DNA from 3 places in the Bradyrhizobium sp. UNPF46 genome. Region 1 is predicted to be linked to each of the others. Evidence: predicted binding sites of a transcription regulator. Region 1 holds the regulator's gene; each other region holds the start of a gene.

Region 1 (7,393 bases):
GGGCCTGCAGGATGAAGCGCCCCTCGAATTTCAGCGCCGAGCCGAGCAGCGTCGTCAGCACGATGGCCTCGCCAAGCAGCTTGCCGACCGGTGCCGGATAATCGTGCTTGGTCAGGATGTCGTCGAGCGCAGGGCCGAGGCGCACCAGGCGGCCGCGCACGTCGAGCGCGTCGACCTCGTAGGGCAGCACGGCATCGTCGATCGGAACCGCGGATGGCGCACGAACCGGGCCTTCGGGGCCGGCTTTCATGTCGGGGGATTGGGAAATCATGGGGCGTTATCTGGGGTCGGAGAGTGGAAAATGGAAGGGGCGCGGGCGGTGTGTGTGTGTGTTCCGGATGCGGGTGGGGTTGCACGAAGCCACTACGAACTCGATGTCGTCCCGGACAAGCGCAAGCGCAGATCCGGGACGACAGCGGAGTGTGTGGAAGCGGCCGGAGCGACCAGCTCGCGCCTACTTCACCGCGTCAAAGCACCAGGCCAGAATGCCCTTCTGCGCGTGCAGGCGGTTTTCGGCCTCGTCGAACACGACCGATTGCGGGCCGTCGATCACCTCGTCGGTGACCTCCTCGCCGCGATGGGCGGGCAGGCAGTGCATGAACAGCGCGTCGGGCTTGGCCAGCGACATCAGCTTGCCGTTGACCTGGTAGGGCTTGAGCACGTTGTGGCGATGCTCGCCCTCCTTGTCGCCCATCGACACCCAGGTGTCGGTGACGACGCAATCGGCGCCGCGCACGGCGGCTTCCGGATCGGTGCCGAGCACGATCGGCGCGCCCGTCGCCTTGACCCAGTCACGCATCGCCTTTTTCGGCGCCAGCTCCGGCGGGGTGGCGACGTTGAGCTGGAATTTGAAGCGCTCGGCGGCATGGGCCCAGGACGCCAGGACGTTGTTGTCGTCGCCGGTCCAGGCCACCGTCTTGCCCTCGATGGGACCGCGATGCTCCTCGAAGGTCATGAGGTCGGCCATCACCTGGCAGGGATGCGAGCGCCGCGTCAGGCCGTTGATGACAGGCACGGTGGCGTTGGCCGCAAGCTCCAGCAGCGCATCGTGATTGAGGATGCGGATCATGATGGCGTCGACATAGCGCGACAGCACGCGCGCGGTGTCGGCGATGGTCTCGCCGCGGCCGAGCTGCATCTCGGCGCCGGTGAGCATGATCGCCTCGCCGCCGAGCTGGCGCATGCCGACGTCGAACGAGACTCGGGTGCGGGTCGAGGGACGCTCGAAGATCATCGCCAGCGTCTTGCCTTCGAGCGGCCGCACCGGCTGATGCGCCTTCTGCTTCGCCTTCATCGCTGAGGAGGCGGCGAGCATGCGCTTGAGCTCCGACAACGGCAGCTCATTGATGTCGAGGAAGTGCTTCGGCGTCTTGGCGGGGGACTTGCTCATCAGCTTGCCGCCCGCTTGGTCTGACTGGACGAGATCGCGGCGCAGGCGCGCTCGAGCCTGATGACGCTGTCCTCGATCTCGGCTTCGGTGACGATCAAAGGCGGCAGGAAACGCACCACATTGTCGCCGGCGCCGACAGTCAGCAGTTTTTCGTTGCGCAGGGCCGCGACGAGATCGCCCGAGGGCACCACGGCCTTGATGCCGATCAGAAGGCCCTCGCCGCGCACCTCGCTGACGATGTCGGGATGACGGTCGATCACGGAGGCGAGCTTCTGCTTGAGCAGCAGCGACATCTTCTGCACGTGGTCGAAGAAGCCGGGCTTGAGCATGACGTCGAGCACGGCGTTGGCCGCCGAGATCGCGAGCGGATTGCCGCCGAAGGTCGAGCCGTGCGAGCCGGGGCCCATGCCGGCGGCCGCATCCGCGGTCGCCAGCACCGCGCCGATCGGGAAGCCGCCGCCGAGCGCCTTCGCCAGCGACATCACGTCGGGCGTGACACCGGTGCGCCGATACGCGAACAGATCGCCGCTGCGGCCCATGCCGGTCTGCACCTCGTCGAAAGCGAGCAGCAGGCCCTTCTCGTCGCAGAGCTGGCGCAGCGCCTTGAGGAAGGCGGGAGGCGCAGAACGCACGCCGCCCTCGCCCTGGATCGGCTCGATCAGGATGCCGGCGGTGTGCGGGCCGATCGCCTTCTTCACGGCCTCGATGTCGCCATGCGGCACCTGGTCGAAACCATCCATCGGCGGACCGAACCCTTCGAGATATTTTGCAGAGCCGGTCGCAGCGAGCGTCGCCAGCGTACGGCCATGGAAGGCGCCTTCGAAGGTGATGATGCGATAGCGCTCCGGATCACCCTTGGAGAAGTGATGATGGCGGACCAGCTTGATCACGCCTTCCAGCGCCTCGGCGCCGGAATTGCAGAAGAAGACGAAGTCCGCAAAGCTCTCGTTGCACAGGCGCGCGGCGAGCTTCTCGCCGTCCGGGCTCTGGAACAGGTTCGACATGTGCCAGAGCTTGGTCGCCTGCTCCTGCAACGCCTTGACCAGCGCGGGATGGGCGTGGCCGAGCGCATTTACCGCGACGCCGGAGGTGAAATCGAGATAGCGATCGCCGTTGGTCGCGATCAGCCAGCAGCCTTCGCCGCGCTCGAAACCGAGGTTGGCCCTGGCGAAAACAGGGAGCAAATGCGGGGCTGCGCTGTTGGTCATGACGGTCACTTGAATGTTGCGGACGGTGCGATGCGCGCATTGCGCAACGCACCAGACCGGCCCGGAAAACGAAACGTGCCGCCTTTTAAGGGCGGCACGTGACACCATCTTATGCCCCGTGAAACCGGTGTCAATGGCAGCCGGAAAGCCTCAGGAAACGCTGATTCCGTAGTCTTGCGGTGCCGATTTTGCGGGTTTTTCGCCACGGAACATGTGGACGCGACTCGGCAGACTCTTGCGCGCGAGTCACGGCATATTGTAGCGTTTGGACTGTCAGATACGACATCTCGTGCAGCGGTTCTGATCCCAAGAGTCCTCATGTACCGGCGTAAACGTTCGGGCGTCAGTTGAGCGCCCGGCGAGCCTTAAGGGATTCCGGCGGCACGGGTTTTTCGAAGCTTAGGCATTCGCCGCAAGGGCGCCAGGACGGCAGCCGCGCGGCGAGGGAAAGGGTGCAATGACGGTTTTGACCTGGTCCGATGATCGCGTCGAGCAGCTCAAGAAGCTCTGGGAGGCCGGATTATCGGCCAGCCAGATCGCAGCTGAACTCGGCAATGTGACCCGCAATGCCGTGATCGGCAAAGTGCACAGGCTCGGTCTGTCCGGCCGCGCCAAGAGCCCTTCGTCGGCAGCGCCGCGGCCGCGCAAGGCGCGTCCCGCGCAGCACATGATGCGGGTCACCCGCCCGATCGCACGCGGCAACACTGCGCTGGCGCAGGCCTTCGAGGTCGAGGTCGAGGCCGAGCCCGTCACCTACGACAACGTGGTGCCGATGAGCCAGCGGCTGTCGCTGCTCGAACTGAACGAGGCGACCTGCCACTGGCCGGTCGGCGATCCCTCGAGCCCGGATTTCTTCTTCTGCGGCGGCAAGGCGCTCTCCGGCCTTCCCTACTGCGCCCAGCATTCGCGCGTGGCGTATCAGCCGGCGGCGGATCGCCGGCGTGCGCCGGCCAAGCCGGGCCCGCGCTGAGTTTGCGGAATTAGCTGACTGCAAGGACGGCAGCCGTCGTGCGATGACGGCTCAACACATCCGATGTCGTCCCCGCGAACGCGGGGAGCCATAACCACAGGGCGCAATTGTTGCGCGAGATGGTCACTCCGGGTCTTCGCCAAACCCCACCCTGTGGTTATGGATCCCGGGCTCGCGCTACGCGCGCCCCGGGATGACAGCTGAGCATGTGGCTGCAGCTCGCCAGACCAACCGTTCGCAACCCTCAGGTCGTCTCCGCCTTCGCGAAGCGATCGTCGAGCGCGTAGCCGGCGCCGCGGACGGTTCGGATCGGGTCCTGCTCGCGGCCGAGATTGAGCAGCTTGCGCAGGCGGCCGATATGGACGTCGACGGTGCGCTCGTCGATGTAGATGTCGCGGCCCCAGACGCTGTCGAGCAGCTGCTCGCGCGAGAACACGCGGCCGGGATGCTCCAGGAAGAACTCCAGGAGGCGATATTCGGTCGGGCCGAGGTCGATCGGGCGGCCCGAGCGCGCCACGCGGCGCTTGTCGCGGTCGAGCTCGATGTCGCCATAGGCCAGCACGGTCGCGAGCCGCTCGGGACTGGCGCGCCGCAGCAGTCCCTTCACGCGCGCCAGGAGCTCCGGCACCGAGAACGGCTTGACGATGTAGTCGTCGGCGCCGGTGGCAAGACCCCGCACCCGCTCGCTCTCCTCGCCGCGCGCGGTGAGCATGATGATCGGCAGCTGCTTGGTCTCGGGCCGGGTGCGCAGCCGCCGGCACAGCTCGATGCCGGAGAGGCCCGGCAGCATCCAGTCGAGCACGATCAGGTCGGGAATGTGTTCCTTGAGGCGGGTGTCGGCGTCGTCGCCGCGCATCACCGTCTCGACGTCATAGCCGTCGCCTTCGAGGTTGTAGCGGAGAAGCTCGGTGAGAGCTTCCTCGTCCTCAACCACCATAATGCGTGCGCCCATGGTGTCGTCGCTCCTTAAAGTCTTCAGGTATTCGGGATCGTCGTGGCGAAGGTGGTCATGTCGCCCTTCGGCCGCTTGTCGGTGATCGCCTGGCCCTCGATCATGTAGAACACGGTCTCGGCGATGTTGGTGGCGTGGTCGCCGATCCGCTCGATGTTCTTGGCGCAGAACATCAGATGGATGCAGAACGAGATGTTGCGCGGATCCTCCATCATGTAGGTGAGGAGCTCGCGGAACAGCGAGGTGCAGATCGCATCGACCTCCTCGTCGCCCTTCCACACCGCCATCGCCGCCGGCAGATCGTGCGCGGCATAGGCGTCCAGCACGCTCTTGACCTGCTGCTGCACGAGGTCGGTCATGTGCTCGAGGCCGCGGAACAGTTTCAGCGGATGGAAGTCAGTCTCGAGCGCGGCAACGCGCTTGCCCATGTTCTTGGCGAGGTCGCCGATGCGCTCGAGATCGGTCGCAACGCGCATGGCGCCGACGATCTCGCGCAGATCGACCGCCATCGGCTGGCGTCGTGCGATGGTCAGCACGGCGCGCTCTTCAATCCTCTTCTGCAGCGCGTCGAGATCGGCGTCGATGGTCACGACGCGCTGACCGAGCGCGACGTCGCGGCGGATCAACGCGTCGACGGAATCGACGATCATGCGCTCGGCGATGCCGCCCATCTCGGCGACCAGGCGAGTGAGTTCCTGGAGGTCGGTGTCGAAGGCCTTTGCGGTATGTTCGGTACCCATATTGCGTCTCCTCAGCCGAACCGGCCGGTGATGTAGTCCTGCGTGCGCCGGTCGGTCGGCGACGTGAAGATCTTGCTGGTGTCGTCGAACTCGATCAGCTCGCCCAGATACATGAAGGCGGTCTTGTCGGAGACGCGCGCCGCCTGCTGCATGTTGTGGGTGACGATCGCGATCGTGTAGTTCTCGGACAGCTCCTGGATCAGCTCCTCGACCTTGGCGGTCGAGATCGGGTCGAGCGCCGAGCAGGGCTCGTCGAACAGGATCACCTCGGGCCGCACCGCGACGGTGCGGGCGATGCACAGGCGCTGCTGCTGGCCGCCGGAGAGCGACAGGCCGGAGGCGTTGAGCTTGTCCTTGACCTCGTTCCACAGCGCGCCGCCGCGCAGCGCCTTCTCGACGCGGTCGTCCATCTCGGACTTCGAGATCTTCTCGTAGAGGCGGATGCCGAAGGCGATGTTCTCGTAGATCGTCATCGGGAACGGCGTCGGCTTCTGGAACACCATGCCGACCCGGGCGCGCAGCAGATTGAGGTCGAGCTTGGGGTCGAGGATGTTGGTCTGATCGAGCATCAGCTGGCCGGTGGCGCGCTGGCCCGGATAGAGGTCGTACATCCGGTTGAAGATGCGCAGCAGGGTCGACTTGCCGCAGCCGGACGGGCCGATGAACGCCGTGACGCGGTTGGCGCCCAGCGTCAGGTTGATGTTCTTCAGCGCGTGGTGCTCGCCGTAATAGAAGTTGAGGTTGCGCACCGTCACCTTGGCGGGCGCCTCGGGCAGCACCGGCGCCTGCGGAAGGCCACCGGAGGCGCTCATCGATACGGAAAGTTCACTCATTTTGCGGTCCTCTCGGCGCCAAGGATGCGCGCGCCAATGTTCAGGGCAAGCACGGTCAGGGTGATGAGCAGTGCGCCGCTCCACGCCAGCTGCTTCCAGTAGGCGTAGGGGCTCTGCACGAAGTTGTTGATGGTGACGGGCAGGTTGGCCATCGTCTTGTTCAGGCCGAGGCTGAAGAACTGGTTCGACAGCGCGGTGAAGAGCAGCGGCGCGGTCTCGCCCGCGACGCGTGCGGTGGCGAGCAGCACGCCGGTGATGAGGCCCGACCGGGCCGCACGATAGGCGATGCGCTTGATCACCAGCGAGCGCGGCAGGCCCAGCGCCGAGGCCGCCTCACGCAGCGGATTCGGCACCAGCAGCAGCATGTCCTCGGTGGTGCGCAGCACGACCGGGATCACGATGACGGCGAGCGCGAGCGCGCCCGCGATCGCGGAGAAGCCACGCATCGGCACCACCACCGCGCCGTAGATGAACAGGCCGATGATGATCGAGGGCGCCGAGAGCAGGATGTCGTTGATGAAGCGGATCACCGAGGTCAGGCGATCGTTGCGGCCGTATTCGGCAAGGTAGGTGCCGGCGAACAGGCCGAGCGGCGCGCCGATGCCGACGCCGATCAACGTCATGATGATCGAGCCGACGATCGCGTTGCGCAGGCCGCCTTCGGTCGAGCCCGGAGGCGGCGTGTCCGCGACGAAGATCTCGAGATTGAGGCCGGCCAGGCCGTTGTAGAGCAGCGTGACCAGGATCAGCGCGAGCCAGGTGACGCCGAAGGCGGCCGCGGCGAAGCAGAGCCCGCGGATGACGATGTCCACGCGGCGACGACGCGAATAGATCGGATTGAGCGCCATGACCTTACTTCCCCGCCTTCTTGTCCAGCCGCATCAGCATCAGCCGCGCGGCGGCCAGCACGAAGAACGTCAGCACGAACAGGAGCAAGCCGAGCAGGATCAGGCCGGACTGGTGCAGGCCGTCGCTCTCGGCGAACTCGGATGCGATCGCCGCCGAGATCGTGGTGCCCGGCGCGAAGATCGATGAGGAGATGCGGAACGAGTTGCCGATGATGAAGGTCACCGCCATGGTCTCGCCGAGCGCGCGGCCCAGCGCCAGCATGACGCCGCCGATGATGCCGACGCGGGTGTAGGGGATCACCACGCTGCGGACGACTTCCCAGGTGGTGCAGCCGACGCCGTAAGCGGCCTCCTTCAGCACCGGCGGCACCGTCTTGAACACGTCGACCGAGATCGAGGTGATGAAGGGCAGCACCATGATGGCGAGGATCAGCGCGGCGTTGAACGTGCTG
Region 2 (7,393 bases), on a different contig from region 1:
CCGGCGTCGGCCGCAGCGCGGCCGATCGAATCGAAAGCGTCCAGCAAGGCCTCGCGGTCGAAGGCTTCGCTCATGGCCGCGGCCTCATGAAAACTCGGCCCCTAGCGAACGCATCATCGGAATGAAATCCGGGAAACTGGTGGCGATGAAGGCGGTGTCGTCGACGCTCACCGGCTGGTCGGAGGCGCAGCCCATCACCAGCGCGGACATCGCGATGCGATGGTCCATGTGGGTGGCGACGGTGCCGCCGCCGGGAACGTGACCGCGGCCCTCGACGATCAGGTCGTCGCCGGAGACCTCGACCTTCACGCCGTTGACGCGCAGCATGGCGGCGGTGGCCTCCAGGCGGTCGGATTCCTTGACGCGCAGCTCGTGCAGGCCGCGCATGATGGTGGTGCCCTCGGCGAAGGACGCCGCCACTGCCAGCACCAGATATTCGTCGATCATCGAGGGCGCACGCTCCGGCGGCACCTCGACCCCGCGCAATTTCGAGGCGCGCACGCGCAAGCGCGCCATCGGTTCGCCGGCGTCGCCGCGCGCCTCGCTCTCCTCGATCGAGGCGCCCATTTCGCGCAGGGTGGTGAACAGGCCGGTGCGCAGCGGATTGGTCATGACGTCGGACAGGACGACATCCGAGCCCTCGACGATCAGCGCTGCGACCACCGGGAAGGCCGCCGAGGAGGGGTCGGCCGGCACCACCACGGTGGCGCCGTGCAGCTCGGGCTGGCCTTTGAGCGTGATACGGCGGCCATGCGTGCCTTCCCGCGCGGAGGAGATGTCGGCACCAAAATGTTTCAGCATCAGCTCGGTGTGGTCGCGGCTGGCTTCGGTCTCGATCACAGTCGTGGTGCCGGGGGCGGCGAGGCCCGCCAGCAGCACTGCCGACTTGATCTGGGCCGAGGCAACCGGGGTCGTGTAGACGATCGGCAGTGGATCGCGCGCGCCCTGGAGGGTCAGGGGCAGACGGCCGCCCTCGCCACCTGAAATGACCTTCGCGCCCATCTTTTCCAGCGGATCGAGGATCCGGCGCATGGGACGGCTGCGAAGCGAGGCGTCACCGTCGAAAACCGCCGAGATCGGGCAGCCGGCGACGGCACCCATCACCAGCCGGCAGCCGGTGCCGGAGTTGCCGAAATCGAGCGGCGCCTTGGGTGGGGCGAAGCCGGCGACACCCACGCCATTGACCTTCCAGGCGAAATCGCCGGTGCGCTCGACCCTGGCGCCCAAGGCCTGCATGGATTTGGCCGTATTGAGGACGTCTTCGCCCTCAAGGAGCCCCGAAATCCTGGTTTCACCGACCGCGAGCGCGCCCAGGATCAGGGCACGGTGGGAGATCGACTTGTCCCCGGGGACCCGTACTTTCCCGGTCAGGGGACCGCTGGCACGCGACCGGAGCGGCCTGGTTTGGTCGGAATGGGTCACGATTGTGTCCTTGGATTCACCCGCGAGGGGCTGGGGGGCAGGTACCACATGGTCCGGGCCCCGTCACGGGCATGTCGTTCTCCCGTAATGCGCTATTGACAGCGGGCCGCCAACTAGCCAAGTGAAGCACCGCTTTTCAGACATTCCCAGGATTCCTGCCGTGGCCAAGTCAGAACTCGGAACCAAACGTATTTGCCCGACCACGGGCAAGAAGTTCTACGACCTCAACAAGAATCCGGTGATCTCGCCCTATACCGGCGAAGTCGTGCCGATCGCGCCCGTGGCGCCAGCCCGCGTGCCCCGCGGCGCCGAAGCCCGGCACGCGGCGACGGCGGATGCCACGCCGGAGCCGGCAGAGGCCGAAGAGTTGGTCTCCCTTGAGGAGGCCGATGCCGAGGAGAACACCGGCAAGGTCAAGGCCGTCGTGCCCGAGTCCGAGGACGATATCGAGGTCGATGAGACCCTCGACGACGACGATGACGATGATTCGACCTTCATTGCCGACGAGGAAGAGGGCGATGAGGACGTGACCGACATCATTGGTGATGTCGGAGGTGATGAAGAGACTTGAGATCAGCCCAGATCTGTGAAAAAGGGTGCACCGCGCGAGTCGGAAGGCTCGCCGGTCCGGGGTGATCAACCAGGTTCACGCCGGTTAAGGACTAAGGGGCCATAGCTCAGCTGGGAGAGCGCTTGCATGGCATGCAAGAGGTCGGCGGTTCGATCCCGCCTGGCTCCACCACGCTTCGCCCTTCGGGCTACGCGTGGCGCAGCCACGACGGAGCCGGAAGGGCGAAGCGTGGTGTCCGGCGTAGCCCGGAGGGCAAAGACGGACTGGTGAGATCCCCACCTAACGACGACCCAGGCGATTGCCGTCAATGTGGTACGTCTACATCATCCAAAGTGTCGAATTCCCCGATGAGGAATACATCGGCGCGACGGAAGATCCGACGCGACGGCTCCCTGAGCACAATGCCGGCAAATCTGCTCACACCGCCAAATTCAAACGGTGGAAGTTGCTCTGGTACTGCGCCCTCCCCGACAAGCTGAAGGCCCTGGCGTTCGAGACATATCTGAAGTCACACTCGGGCCGGGCCTTCTCGAAAAAGCGGCTGTGCTAGCCTACTCCCCGATCACCGCATTCAGCCGGTCCCTCAGCGCGACGATCTCGTCCTTGATCGCGACCAGCTCCGACACCGAGCAGTCCGACGCCGCCAGAATCGATTGCGGCACGGCGCGAGCCTTTTCCTTCAGGGCATGGCCCTGCGCCGTCAGCGCGATCAGCACCTGGCGCTCGTCCTCGCTGGAACGTGTGCGCTTGACGAGATGGGCCGCCTCCAGCCGCTTGAGCAGCGGCGTCAGCGTGCCCGAATCCAGGAACAGCCGCTCGCCGATGTCCTTGACCGGAACGTCGTCGCGTTCCCACAGCACCAGCATCACCAGATATTGCGGATAGGTCAGGCCGAGCCGGTCCAGAAGCGGCTTGTAGACGCGGTTGAAGGCATGCGCGGCCGAATAGACCGCGAAGCAGATCTGGTTGTCGAGCCGCAGCGGCGCGTCCGCTGCCGATGATTTTCGAGGCATGGGGAATCTCTAAAGGACCTGTCTCATTCTGGCGCCGCGCGCCGGCACATTCAATTGCGAACAATTAAATGTGAGACCGCGGAATTTCAATTGCGCACAATCTAATTGTTTGCGATATGGATCGCACCCCATCGAAACCCAAGGGAGACGACAATGTCCGTGAACGTCCTCTACAAGACCAGCGCCAAGGCCACCGGCGGCCGCGACGGCCATGCTGCAACCCTCGACGGCGCGCTCGACGTCAAGCTCACCACGCCGAAGGAGCTCGGCGGCGGTGGCGGCGCCGGCAACAATCCCGAGCAGCTGTTTGCGGCCGGCTATGCCGCCTGCTTCATCGGCGCGATGAAGTTCGTGGCCTCGCAGGGCGGCCCCAAGGTTCCCGCGGACGCCTCCGTCACCTCGACCGTCGGCATCGGCCCGCGCTCCGAAGGCGGCTTCGGCCTCGATATCGACCTCGCGGTCTCGCTGCCGGGCCTCGCCCGCGCTGAGGCCGAAGCGCTGGTCGCCAAGGCGCACCAGGTGTGCCCCTACTCCAACGCCACGCGCGGCAATGTCGACGTTCGCCTGACGGTCGTCTGATCGGAACGGCGGATTGGCTGGCCCGGGATCCCCCTCGGGCCGGCCGCTTCCGTTGATTTCCCACATCGCGGGATTGCGCGGCGGCGGCGCATGCGGCCCTACGCGGCAGACCATTGCTGGCGCAAACAAACCTCGCTAGGCCTGTGACGAAATGTCGACACAGGGGAAGCGAAGGCATGAGTTCTGAAGCCGCGGGTTCTGAAGCTGTTTTGGGTGCCATGAGCGGATTGCGCGTCATCGATCTCACGCGCGTGCTCGGCGGTCCCTACTGCACCCAGATCCTCGCCGACCACGGCGCCGACGTGATCAAGGTCGAGCCGCCTGCCGGTGACGAGGTGCGCGACTGGGGCCCTCCCTTCCACGAGGAGGACGCGGCCTATTTCATCGGCATCAACCGCAACAAGCGATCGATCGGCCTCGACCTCGCCTCCGAGGGCGGGCGCATCGTGCTGCTCAAGATGCTGGAAACGGCCGACGTCCTGATCGAGAACTTCAAGCCGGGCACGCTGGAGAAATGGGGCATCGGCAACGATGTGCTCAGCCAGAAATTCCCGCGTCTCGTGCATTGCCGGATCTGCGGCTTCGGCGCCGACGGCCCGCGCGGCGGCAATCCCGGCTATGACGCCATCATCCAGGCCATGACCGGCATGATCGCGGCGACCGGCTCGCCGGAGAGCGGGCCGATGCGGATCGGCGTGCCGCTGGTCGACATCGGCACCGGCCTCTATGCGGCGATCGGCATCCTGATGGCGCTGTCGGAGCGGCAGCGTTCCGGCAAGGGCCAGTTCCTGGAGACGACGCTGTACGAGACCGGCCTTGCCATCATGCATCCGCACACCGCGAACTACTTCATGCATGGCAAGCCGCCCTCGCTCACCGGCAACGAGCATCCCAATCTCGTGCCTTATGCGATCTTCCCGACCAAGACCGACAACATCTTCATCGGCGTCGGCAATGACGGCACCTTCCGCAAGCTCGCCAAGGAGATCGGCAAGCCCGAGCTCGGCACCGACCCGCGCTTTGCCCGCAACAAGGACCGCATCGCCAACCGCGAGGCGCTGCGCGCCGAGCTCGCCGCGGTGTTCAGCCAGCACGAGGCCGAGCCGCTGTGCAATCGCCTGCTGGCCGCGGGCCTGCCCGCAGGGCCCGTGCAGAAGATCGACCAGGCGTTGACGAACCCGCACACGATCGCGCGCGGCGATATTATCGAGAAGGACTGGTACAAGGGCGTGGCGTCACCGATCCGGCTCGACCGCAGCAAGCCGAGCCTGCGCCGGCTGCCGCCGAAATTCAGCCAGCACTCGGCGGAAGTGCTGGGCGAGTTCGGCTACTCCAAGGCCGAGATCGACGCGATGGTCGAAAAGGGCACGGTCTGCGGCCCCGAGCGCAAGCGCTGAGGCAAGAAGAGAATCGAGCGCCAGGGGTAGGTGTGCTCCCTCTCCCGCAAGCAAGCGGGAGAGGGTTTCGAGCCTGTGGCCCGAACGTCGCTTATCCAAGCATAATGCCGCACTGCGGCGCGGGCACGATAGTGCACCGCGAACGGGGCAGGCTGCCCGCTTCGTCTTCGCCTATTTGACGACTTCCCATTTGGCAGCGCTTGCTGCTTTCGTTTCTCCCGCTTACACAGTCATGTGAACGTCATATGGCGCTGCTAGCGCAAGCGCTTCTTTAGTGACGGGCAAGGGAGGTTTTCTTGATGGCTCTTCGACATTTTGGCACGGCTGCTGCTGTGGCACTCACGTTTGGTCTCGGCGCAGCGCCGGCGCTGGCCGCGACGGAAATCCAGTGGTGGCACGCGATGACCGGCGCCAACAACGACGTCATCGTCAAGCTCGCCAACGACTTCAACGCAGCGCAGAGCGACTACAAGGTGATCCCCACCTACAAGGGCAACTACGCCGACACGATGAACGCGGGCATCGCGGCGTTCCGCGCCGGCAACGCCCCGCACATCATGCAGGTGTTCGAAGTCGGCACCGCGACCATGATGGCCGCGACCGGCGCCGTGAAGCCTGTCTACAAGCTGATGGCCGAGACCGGCGAGAAGTTCGATCCGAAAGCCTATCTGCCCGCGATCACCGGCTATTACTCGACCTCGAAGGGCGAGATGCTGTCGTTCCCGTTCAACTCGTCGTCGACCGTCATGTGGGTCAACCTCGACGAGCTCAAGAAGGCGAATGTCGAGATCCCCAAGACCTGGCCCGACGTTTTCGCCGCGGCCAAGAAGCTCCATGACAACGGCCATGCGACCTGCGGCTTCTCCAACTCGTGGGTGACCTGGGTCAATCTCGAGCAGCTCTCGGCCTGGCACAACGTGCCGCTCTCGACCAAGGCCAACGGCCTCGACGGCTTCGACACCGTGCTCGAATTCAACGGCCCGCTGCAGGTCAAGCATCTCGAGAAGCTGGTCGAGCTGCAGAAGGACAAGACCTACGACTATGCCGGCCGTACCAACACCGGCGAAGGCCGCTTCACCTCGGGTGAATGCCCGCTCTACCTGACCTCCTCGGCGTTCTTCGGCAACGTCAAGGCGCAGGCCAAGTTCAACTTCACCGCCGTGCCGATGCCGTATTATCCGGACGTCAAGGGCGCGCCGCAGAACTCGATCATCGGCGGCGCCTCGCTCTGGGTGATGGGCGGCAAGCCGGCCGACGACTACAAGGGCGTCGCCAAGTTCCTGAGCTTCCTCTCGGACACCGATCGCCAGGTCTACATCCACAAGGCCTCGGGCTACCTGCCGATCACCAAGGCGGCGTACGAGAAGGCCAAGGCCGAGGGCTTCTACAAGGATCAGCCCTATCTCGAGACCCCGCTGCTCGAGCTGACCAACAAGGAGCCGACCGAGAATTCGCGCGGCCTGCGCCTTGGCAACATGGTTCAGCTGCGTGACGTCTGGTCGGAGGAGATCGAGCAGGCGCTGGCCGGCAAGAAGACCGCCAAGCAGGCGCTGGATGCCGCCGTCGAGCGCGGCAACACCATGCTGCGCCAGTTCGAAAAGACCGCCGTAAAATAAGGCGAAGGCGCCGGCAGGCCACGCGGCCTGCCGGTGCCGTCCATCATGCAAAAGCAAGCCATTTTCCAATCGAAGCTATTGCCTTACGCGCTGGTTGCGCCGCAGCTCGCGATCGTCCTGATTTTCTTCTACTGGCCCGCCCTGCAGGCGGTGATCCAGTCCTTCCTGCTCCAGGACGCCTTCGGTCTGTCGACGAGCTTCGTCTGGTTCGACAATTACATCGAGCTGTTCAGGGATCCCGCCTATTTCGAATCGATCCTGCGGACCTTCTTCTTCTCGTTCGCCATCGCGGTCTCGTCGCTGTCCGTCGCGCTGCTGCTCGCCGTCATGGCGGACAAGCCGCTGCGCGGATCGACGCTCTATCGCACGCTTCTGATCTGGCCCTATGCAGTCGCGCCGCCGGTCGTCGGCGTGCTCTGGATCTTCATGCTGCATCCCTCGCTCGGTGTGATCTCGCGCTATTTGCGCGCTGCCGGGATCGACTGGAATCCGCTGCTCGACGGCGACCAGGCCGCCAGCCTGATCATCCTCGCCGCCGCCTGGAAGCAGATATCCTACAATTTCCTGTTCTTCCTCGCGGGCCTGCAAGCCATCCCGAAGAGCGTGCTCGAGGCCGCCGCGATCGACGGCGCGCGTCCGATGCGCCGGTTCTGGACCGTGACCTTCCCGCTGCTCTCGCCGACCATCTTCTTCCTGCTGGTCGTCAACATCGTGTACGCCTTCTTCGACACCTTCGGCATCATCGACACCATGACCCGCGGCGGTCCCGGCAAGTCGACGGAGACGCTGGTCTAC
Region 3 (7,393 bases), on a different contig from region 1:
GTTGGTCCCGCAGCTTCCGATGTCCGATCTGCTCGCGGAGCGCGACGGCGCATTCGGCGCCGCGGCCGATCCAACGCTGCTGGCGCGGCTGTCGCTCAAGACCGGCGACCGCGTCACCATCGGCTCGGCGACCTTCCAGATCCGCAGCACGGTCGAAGCCGAGCCGGACAAGCTCGCCGGCGGCATCGGCTTCGGCCCGCGCTTCCTGATCAGCCAGGCGGGCCTGCGCGCCACCGGCCTGATCCAGCCCGGCAGCCTGGTGCGCTGGGTCTACCGGGTCAAGCTGCCCGATCTCGCCAACAACGAACGGGCCACCGAAGCCTTCATCGCGGATGCGCGCAGCGCCGCGCCGCAGGCGGGCTGGGAGATCCGCAGCCGCTCCAACGCATCGCCGCAGCTCGAGCGCAACATCAGCCGCTTCACGCAGTTCCTGACCCTGGTCGGCCTCGCCGCGCTGCTGGTCGGCGGCGTCGGCGTGGCCAATGCCGTGAAGAGCCATATCGACCGGCGGCTCGAGGTGATCGCGGCGCTCAAGGCCGTCGGCGCCACCGGGCGCGACGTGTTCGGCATCTATCTCGCGCAGGTCCTGCTGCTCGCCGCGATCGGCTCGCTGATCGGCCTTGCGCTCGGCGCCGCCATGCCCTTCGCCATCGTCGGCCTGTTCGGCAAGCTGCTGCCGCTGCCGGTGGTGCCGGCCGTGCATGCCGACGAGCTCGCGCTGTCCTTCGTCTACGGCCTGCTGACCGCGCTCGCCTTCGGCCTGTGGCCGCTCGGGCGCGTGCACGACGTCCCGGTCGCCGCGCTGTTCCGCGACACCATCAGCTCGGACTGGCACCGGCCGCGCGCGGGCTATCTCGTGCTGATGGGCGTGGTGATCGCGCTGCTGGTCGCGGTCGTGATCGGGCTGTCGTTCGACAAGCGCATCGCCGCGGTGTTCGTGGCCTCCTCCGTCGTCGTGTTCGCCCTGCTGCGAGGAATCGCGGCCCTGCTGATGGGAATCGCACGGCGATTGCCGCGGACGCGGCTGCCGATGCTGCGGCTCGCCATCGCCAACATCCACCGGCCCGGCGCGCTGACGCCCTCGGTCGTGCTGTCGCTGGGGCTCGGGCTCGCGGTGCTCGTCACCATCACCCAGATCGACGGCAATCTGCGCCGGCAGTTCCTGGCGGCCCTCCCCGATCGCGCGCCGTCGTTCTTCTTCATCGACATTCCGAGCGCGCAGGCCGCACCGTTCGACGAGTATCTGCGCAAGATCGCGCCCGGGGCGACGGTCGAGGACGTGCCGATGCTGCGCGGACGCATCGTCGCTGCGCGCGGCGTACGCGCCGAGGACCTCAAGCCCACCACCGATTCGGAATGGGTGCTGCAGAGCGACCGCGGCCTGACCTACACCGCCGAGCTGCCGAAGGGCTCCAAGGTGGTCGAGGGCGAGTGGTGGCGCGCCGATTATTCCGGCCCGACGCTGGTCTCGATGGAGAAGAAGATCGCCGACGGGCTCGGCCTCAAGCTCGGCGACGAGATCGTGGTCAACGTGCTCGGCCGCGACATTCCCGCCAAGATCGGCAATCTGCGCAGCATCGACTGGCAGGGGATGGGCATCAACTTCGTCCTCGTATTCTCGCCGAACGCCTTCAAGGGCGCGCCGCACACCCACATCGCGACCCTGACGGAGACGGGCGGAACCGCGGCAGGCGACGGCAAGATCATCAAGGACGTCGCCGCCGCCTATCCGATGGTGACGAGCGTGCGCGTGCGCGAGGTGATGGAGACGGTCGGTTCTGTCGTGACCAATCTGGCACTGGCGATCCGCGGTGCCAGCGCCGTGACCCTGATCTCGGCGATCCTGGTGCTCGGCGGGGCGCTCGCCGCCGGCCATCGCCACCGGGTCTACGATGCGGTGATTCTGAAGACGCTGGGCGCGACGCGGCTGCGGCTGCTCGGCGCCTATGCGCTCGAATACCTCCTGATCGGGCTCGCCACCGCGGTTTTCGGCGTGATCGCCGGCAGCTTAGCTGCCTGGATGATCGTGACGCGGCTGATGACGCTGAGCTTCGTCTGGCAGGCCGGCAGCGCGGCCGGAGTGGTCGCGGCCGCGCTCGTCGTCACCGTCGGACTCGGGCTCGCAGGCACGCTGCTGGCATTGAACAAAAAGCCCGCCACGGTGTTGCGGAATTTGTGACAAAATGTAGCGGATGGCCGCTCGGATGCGGAATCGCACGATTCCCGCGATTAACCACGACTGCTCGTCAGGTTCGCGTCAGGATTGCCGCCAAGGGCGACATTCAGCCGCGCGTGGAAGGTTGCAGTGAATGTGTTAGTTTCCCACATATCGAATGGGTTCGGAGCCCGGATTGTTAGCCAAAATTTAGTCGGCTGGCATTGGTATCCGAGATAGAATTTGACGAACCGGCGGCATGGCGACCCTCATGCCGGACCGGACCAACCAACGGGAATTCGACCATGTCGGACCTAGACCGTAACTACGCTTCTCCTTTCGGCAGGGCCGCCGGGCGTGTTGACGCCGCGACGGTCGATGCCGGCCTGCGCGCCTACATGCTGCGCATCTACAATTACATGAGCATTGGCCTCGCCATCACCGGCCTGGCCGCGCTCGGCGTCTACATGGCTGCCGTGACTGACGTCCCGACCGCGGACGCCGTCCGCGTCGGCAATATGTTCCTGACGCCGTTCGGCTACGCGATGTTCGTCAGCCCCCTGAAGTGGCTGTTCATGCTCGCGCCGCTCGCCATGGTGTTCGTGATCTCGGCGGGCATCAACCGTCTGGCGCCCTCGACCGCCCAGATCCTGTTCTGGGTGTTCTCGGCGCTGATGGGCATCTCGCTCTCGTCGATCTTCCTGGTGTTCACGCACACCTCGATCGTGCGGGTGTTCTTCATCACCGCGGCGACCTTCGGCGCGCTGAGCCTCTACGGCTACACCACCAAGCGTGACCTGACCGGGATGGGCTCGTTCCTGTTCATGGGCCTGATCGGCATCATCATCGCGAGCCTGGTGAACCTGTTCCTGGCCTCTTCGATGCTGCAGTTCATCGTGTCGGTCGTCGGCGTGCTGGTGTTCGCGGGCCTCACCGCCTGGGATACCCAGCGGCTGAAGAACGACTACATCTACGGCTACGCTTCGGCCGGCGGTGACATCGCAGAGCGTGCGGCCATCACCGGCGCCCTGTCGCTGTACCTGAACTTCATCAACCTGTTCACGCTGCTGCTGCAGCTCCTCGGCCAGCGCGACTAAGCTCTGAGACGAGAGGACGGACACGAACCCCGGCCGAAAGGCCGGGGTTTTTGTTTGGGCAGGTGCACGCCCGTATCCCGGATGGAGCACCGCTCTCTCCCCGTCATTGCGAGGAGCCCTTACGACGAAGCAATCCAGAGTCCCTCCGCGGATGCATTTCTGGATTGCTTCGCTGCGCTCGCAATGACGGGTGGGGCAGCACCGGAGCCCCTTCCAGCACCTGCGGGAAGGCTCTAATCTTCTCCCATGTCCGCACCAGAAATCAGGCCCACGCTTGAGGCCGACCTCCCCGCCATCACCGCCATCTATCAGCAGGCCGTCCGCGAGGGCACTGCGACGTTCGAGCTGGAGCCGCCTGACCTTGCCGAGATGACGCGCCGCTATCGCGCGCTGATCGACGGCGGCTATCCCTATTTCGTCGCCATCCTCGACGGACGCGTGGCCGGCTATGCCTATGCCGGCGCCTACCGGCCCCGGCCGGCCTATCGCTTCACGGTCGAGAACTCGATCTATCTCGATCCCTCGTTCCACCGCCGCGGCGTCGGCTCAAGGCTGCTGGAGCGGCTGGTCGCCGAATGCGAGGCGCGCGGCTTCCGCCAGATGATCGCGGTGATCGGCGATTCCGCCAATGCCGGCTCGATCGGCGTGCACACCAAGGGCGGCTTCAAGATGATCGGCACGCATCCCAATGTCGGGCTGAAATTCGGCCGCTGGCTCGACACGGTGATGATGCAGCGCGACCTCGGCGAGGGCGGGAGCACGGTGCCGGGGAAGTAGGGCTCACTCGTCATTCCGGGGCGCGCAGCACGTGTCCGAAATCCATTGAACGGCACGGACGATGGACCAACGAATTCCGGGCTCGCGACTTCGTCGCGCCCCGGAATGACGACCGTACGCGAGGCTACACCACCGCCAATTTCCGATCGATCGCCAGCAGCACGCGCTCGAGCTCGTGGCCGCGGCGCAGGATCAGGCCCGTCGCCGAGATCACGCTGTACATGCCCTGCTTGCGCGCCAGCCGCGGGTCCTTCTCGATGCGGTAGATCGGCACTTCCGAGGCGCGGCGGTAGACCGAGAACACCGCGCGGTCCTTCAGAAAGTCGATGGCATAGTCGCGCCACTCGCCATCGGCGACCATACGGCCGTAGAGATTGAGAATACGGTGCAGCTCGAGCCGGTTGAACGTCACCCTGCCCTGTTGCGCATTCGCAGCGGCGGGGCGCGCCGCCGCGCGCTGCTCGCTCGGATCGGCATCCTCCGACATCAGACTCATAGGAAGCGCCTCCTCATCGCACAACATGACCCTCGTCCGCGAAAACCGTCCCCGGAACCGCGGATCATGACGGATACATGATCGCCCCAACCGTTCCTCGCCGCAAGACCCTCGATGGAACTCGATGCACGCAACCGGTGGAATCGGTTGCGAATCAGGACACACGCCAGGGTGGAACTCTGTCGCGACGAACCGTCACGGGATCGTGCTCAAGAATCTTAGTCTCGCCGCTTTTCCGCCTAGCGACTGCCGCCCTGCATTGCGAAAAGATTCATGTGCGTTGACCCGGTCCTTTCGGTTCCGGATTCCTCAGCCCCCAGCCCCCCGGGGTCGAACAGGATCGGGTCTGTACGCGCGACAAGGAGGGCCAACGCAAGTTGGTCCTTTTTTGTTTTTGTCGGGATGTTTCTGCCTCGACGAGTTTCTCCGAACATCCGCGCGAAGATTTTCTGTCCTCATCCTGAGGGCCGCGCTCTTGCGCGGCGCCTGGAAGCATCGAGGCCGAGCGAGCGGGGCCTGCATGGTTCGAGACGCGCGCAAGGGCGCGCTCCTCACCATGAGGGGAGAGAGTGAGTACGACGCTAGAGAATTGAAATCAGTGCAGCGACGTGTAGGCAGCGCCCAGCATCGGGCCGGGCTTCTCGCGGCTGCCGTCCTGGACATAGACCACGGCGCCGTCGACGCCGTCGCGCGTCAGGTTCTCGATCGGCACCGTCCAGCTTTCCTGACGTCCGGTCCAGTCACCGACCTTGAGCAGGTTGCGCACCACGTTGTGATAGGTGACCTGCTGTCCGCGATTCTCGCCGCGGGTGATCGCGATCGGGACCGACTTGGCGATCGAGCAGATCCAGACCTCGCCATGCGAGACGGCCGGCTCCTTGCTCGCGGCCACCGACACGTTGATCTGCTTGCCGGCGAGCGACATCGTCACCGGCACGCTCATCACGCCCACACCCTTGTCGGTCTTGCCGATCGCGCTCTCGATGCCGGCGCGATCGCTGCCGATGACATGGGTGGAACCGTTGACCACGACCTGCGGCGTGTAGACCTCGCGGTCGCCGCGCATGCGCGAATAGGCGCGCTGCCGTGCGGAGAAGCGCGAATCCGCCAGCGTGTCCTTCCAGCCGAGATAGTCCCAATAATCGATCGGCATGCTCAGCGCGATGACCGAGGGATCCTTGGAGAGGTCGCCGATGATCTGGTCGGCGGGCGGGCAGGACGAGCAGCCCTGCGAGGTGAACAATTCGACAACGGCGCGGGGATCGGCGGAGGCGGGAACGACGACGGCGAAGATGGCACAGATGCCGAGAGCTCCCGACCAGAGCGCACCGGACCAACGCGAAACCAGATGAGAGGCCGTCATTGCTGTCATGTCGAACGTCACACACCGTCACTCGTGGGGGAAGATCTTATCGTCTGATGGTCACCGTAGTCTTACGGGGCACGACACATTCATCCGTCCAGAGAACCGTCAAAGGACCGTTTTCCGCCGGGCGGGCCCATCCGAAACGTGCCGTAAACGCGCGAAGGCGGCCTTGTGATAGGCCGCCTTCGTTTAACCTTCTACTCACGTCGCGGTGAGCCATCGTTCACAAATTCGCGCGCTAAAGTGCGGCGGGCGCACTTTAGCGGTTGTTGTTGGAGCATGATCTTCCCGGAAAACCGCTCCGCACTTTGCGCTAACGCGGCCCTTCGGGTCCGGATCATGCTCAGGCCGCGAGCTTGCGCAGCACGTAGTGCAGGATACCGCCGTTGCGGTAGTAGTCGAGCTCGTCCAGCGTATCGATGCGGCAGAGCAGCGAAACGCGCTGCAACGAACCGTCGCCGGAGACGATCTCCGCGGTCAGCTTCTGGCGCGGCTTGAGGTCGCCGACGAGGCCGCGGAGCGTGACCTTCTCGTCGCCCTTCAGGCCGAGCGACGACCACGAGGTGCCGTCCTCGAACGTCAGCGGCAGCACGCCCATACCGACCAGGTTGGAGCGATGGATGCGCTCGAAGCTCTGGCAAATCACGGCGCGAACGCCGAGCAGACGCGTGCCCTTGGCAGCCCAGTCGCGCGAGGAGCCGTTGCCGTATTCGGCGCCGGCGAACACCACCAGCGGCACCTGCTCCTGCTGGTACTTCATCGCGGCGTCGTAGATCGACATCTGCTCGCCGTCGGGCCAGTGCTTGGTCAGGCCGCCCTCGGGGATGTTGCCGTCGGCACCCTTCAGCATGAAGTTCTTGATGCGGATGTTGGCGAAGGTGCCGCGCATCATCACTTCGTGGTTGCCGCGGCGCGTGCCGTACTGGTTGAAGTCGGCCGGACGCACCTGGTGCTCGCTGAGATACTTGCCCGCGGGCGAGGTGAGCTTGATCGAACCGGCCGGCGAGATGTGGTCGGTGGTGATCTTGTCGCCGAACATGGCGAGGATGCGCGCCTCGACGATGTCGGTGACCGGCTCCGGCTCCTTCTTCATGCCTTCGAAATAGGGCGGGTTCTGCACGTAGGTCGACGACATGTTCCAGCGATAGGTCTCGCTCTCGACCGTCTTGATCTTGCGCCAATTGGTGTCGCCCTTGAACACGTCGGCATACTTCTTCTTGAAAATCGCCGAGGTCACGAACTTCTTCATGAAGGCGTTGATTTCCTTCGTCGTCGGCCAGATGTCCTTCAGGTACACCGGCTTGCCGTCCTTGCCTTCGCCGATCGGCTCGACGGCGAGGTTCTTGGTCACGCTGCCGGCGAGCGCGTGGGCGACGACCAGCGGCGGCGAGGCGAGATAGTTCGCCTGCACGTCCGGCGAGACGCGGCCTTCGAAGTTGCGGTTACCCGAGAGCACGGCGGCGGCGACGATGCCGTTCTCGTTGATCGACTTCGAGATCTCC

Evidence for each region. The regulator PhoB, encoded in region 1, activates phosphate uptake and scavenging genes when phosphate is short. The targets are predictions, from matches to a motif close to TGTCATNNANCTGTCAT.
Region 2: a site for PhoB is predicted at 5,211-5,227, ahead of ugpB (sn-glycerol-3-phosphate ABC transporter substrate-binding protein UgpB). Genes of this name have one in related genera too.
Region 3: a site for PhoB is predicted at 4,592-4,608, ahead of UNPF46_RS36855 (DUF2794 domain-containing protein). Genes of this name have one in related genera too.

What each region holds. Positions count from the first base shown of each region.
Region 1 covers NZ_LFJB01000079.1:1,003-8,395, forward strand. Annotated here, with positions in the region: gene UNPF46_RS28355 (Hsp33 family molecular chaperone) at 1-271, opposite strand, end outside; gene argF (ornithine carbamoyltransferase) at 455-1,390, opposite strand; gene UNPF46_RS28365 (aspartate aminotransferase family protein) at 1,390-2,598, opposite strand; gene UNPF46_RS28370 (GcrA family cell cycle regulator) at 3,056-3,568, shown strand; gene phoB (phosphate regulon transcriptional regulator PhoB) at 3,813-4,520, opposite strand; gene phoU (phosphate signaling complex protein PhoU) at 4,544-5,260, opposite strand; gene pstB (phosphate ABC transporter ATP-binding protein PstB) at 5,272-6,093, opposite strand; gene pstA (phosphate ABC transporter permease PstA) at 6,090-6,941, opposite strand; gene pstC (phosphate ABC transporter permease subunit PstC) at 6,946-7,393, opposite strand, start outside.
Region 2 covers NZ_LFJB01000001.1:10,486-17,878, reverse strand. Annotated here, with positions in the region: gene UNPF46_RS00110 (hypothetical protein) at 1-74, opposite strand, end outside; gene aroA (3-phosphoshikimate 1-carboxyvinyltransferase) at 85-1,422, opposite strand; gene UNPF46_RS00100 (TIGR02300 family protein) at 1,583-1,993, shown strand; tRNA gene UNPF46_RS00095 (tRNA-Ala) at 2,089-2,164, shown strand; gene UNPF46_RS00090 (GIY-YIG nuclease family protein) at 2,301-2,543, shown strand; gene UNPF46_RS00085 (MarR family winged helix-turn-helix transcriptional regulator) at 2,545-3,006, opposite strand; gene UNPF46_RS00080 (organic hydroperoxide resistance protein) at 3,160-3,585, shown strand; gene UNPF46_RS00075 (CaiB/BaiF CoA transferase family protein) at 3,762-4,982, shown strand; gene ugpB (sn-glycerol-3-phosphate ABC transporter substrate-binding protein UgpB) at 5,282-6,598, shown strand; gene ugpA (sn-glycerol-3-phosphate ABC transporter permease UgpA) at 6,644-7,393, shown strand, end outside.
Region 3 covers NZ_LFJB01000131.1:8,011-15,403, reverse strand. Annotated here, with positions in the region: gene UNPF46_RS36870 (ABC transporter permease) at 1-2,179, shown strand, start outside; gene UNPF46_RS36865 (Bax inhibitor-1/YccA family protein) at 2,461-3,252, shown strand; gene UNPF46_RS36860 (GNAT family N-acetyltransferase) at 3,499-4,029, shown strand; gene UNPF46_RS36855 (DUF2794 domain-containing protein) at 4,154-4,525, opposite strand; gene UNPF46_RS36850 (DUF1223 domain-containing protein) at 5,121-5,897, opposite strand; gene acnA (aconitate hydratase AcnA) at 6,235-7,393, opposite strand, start outside.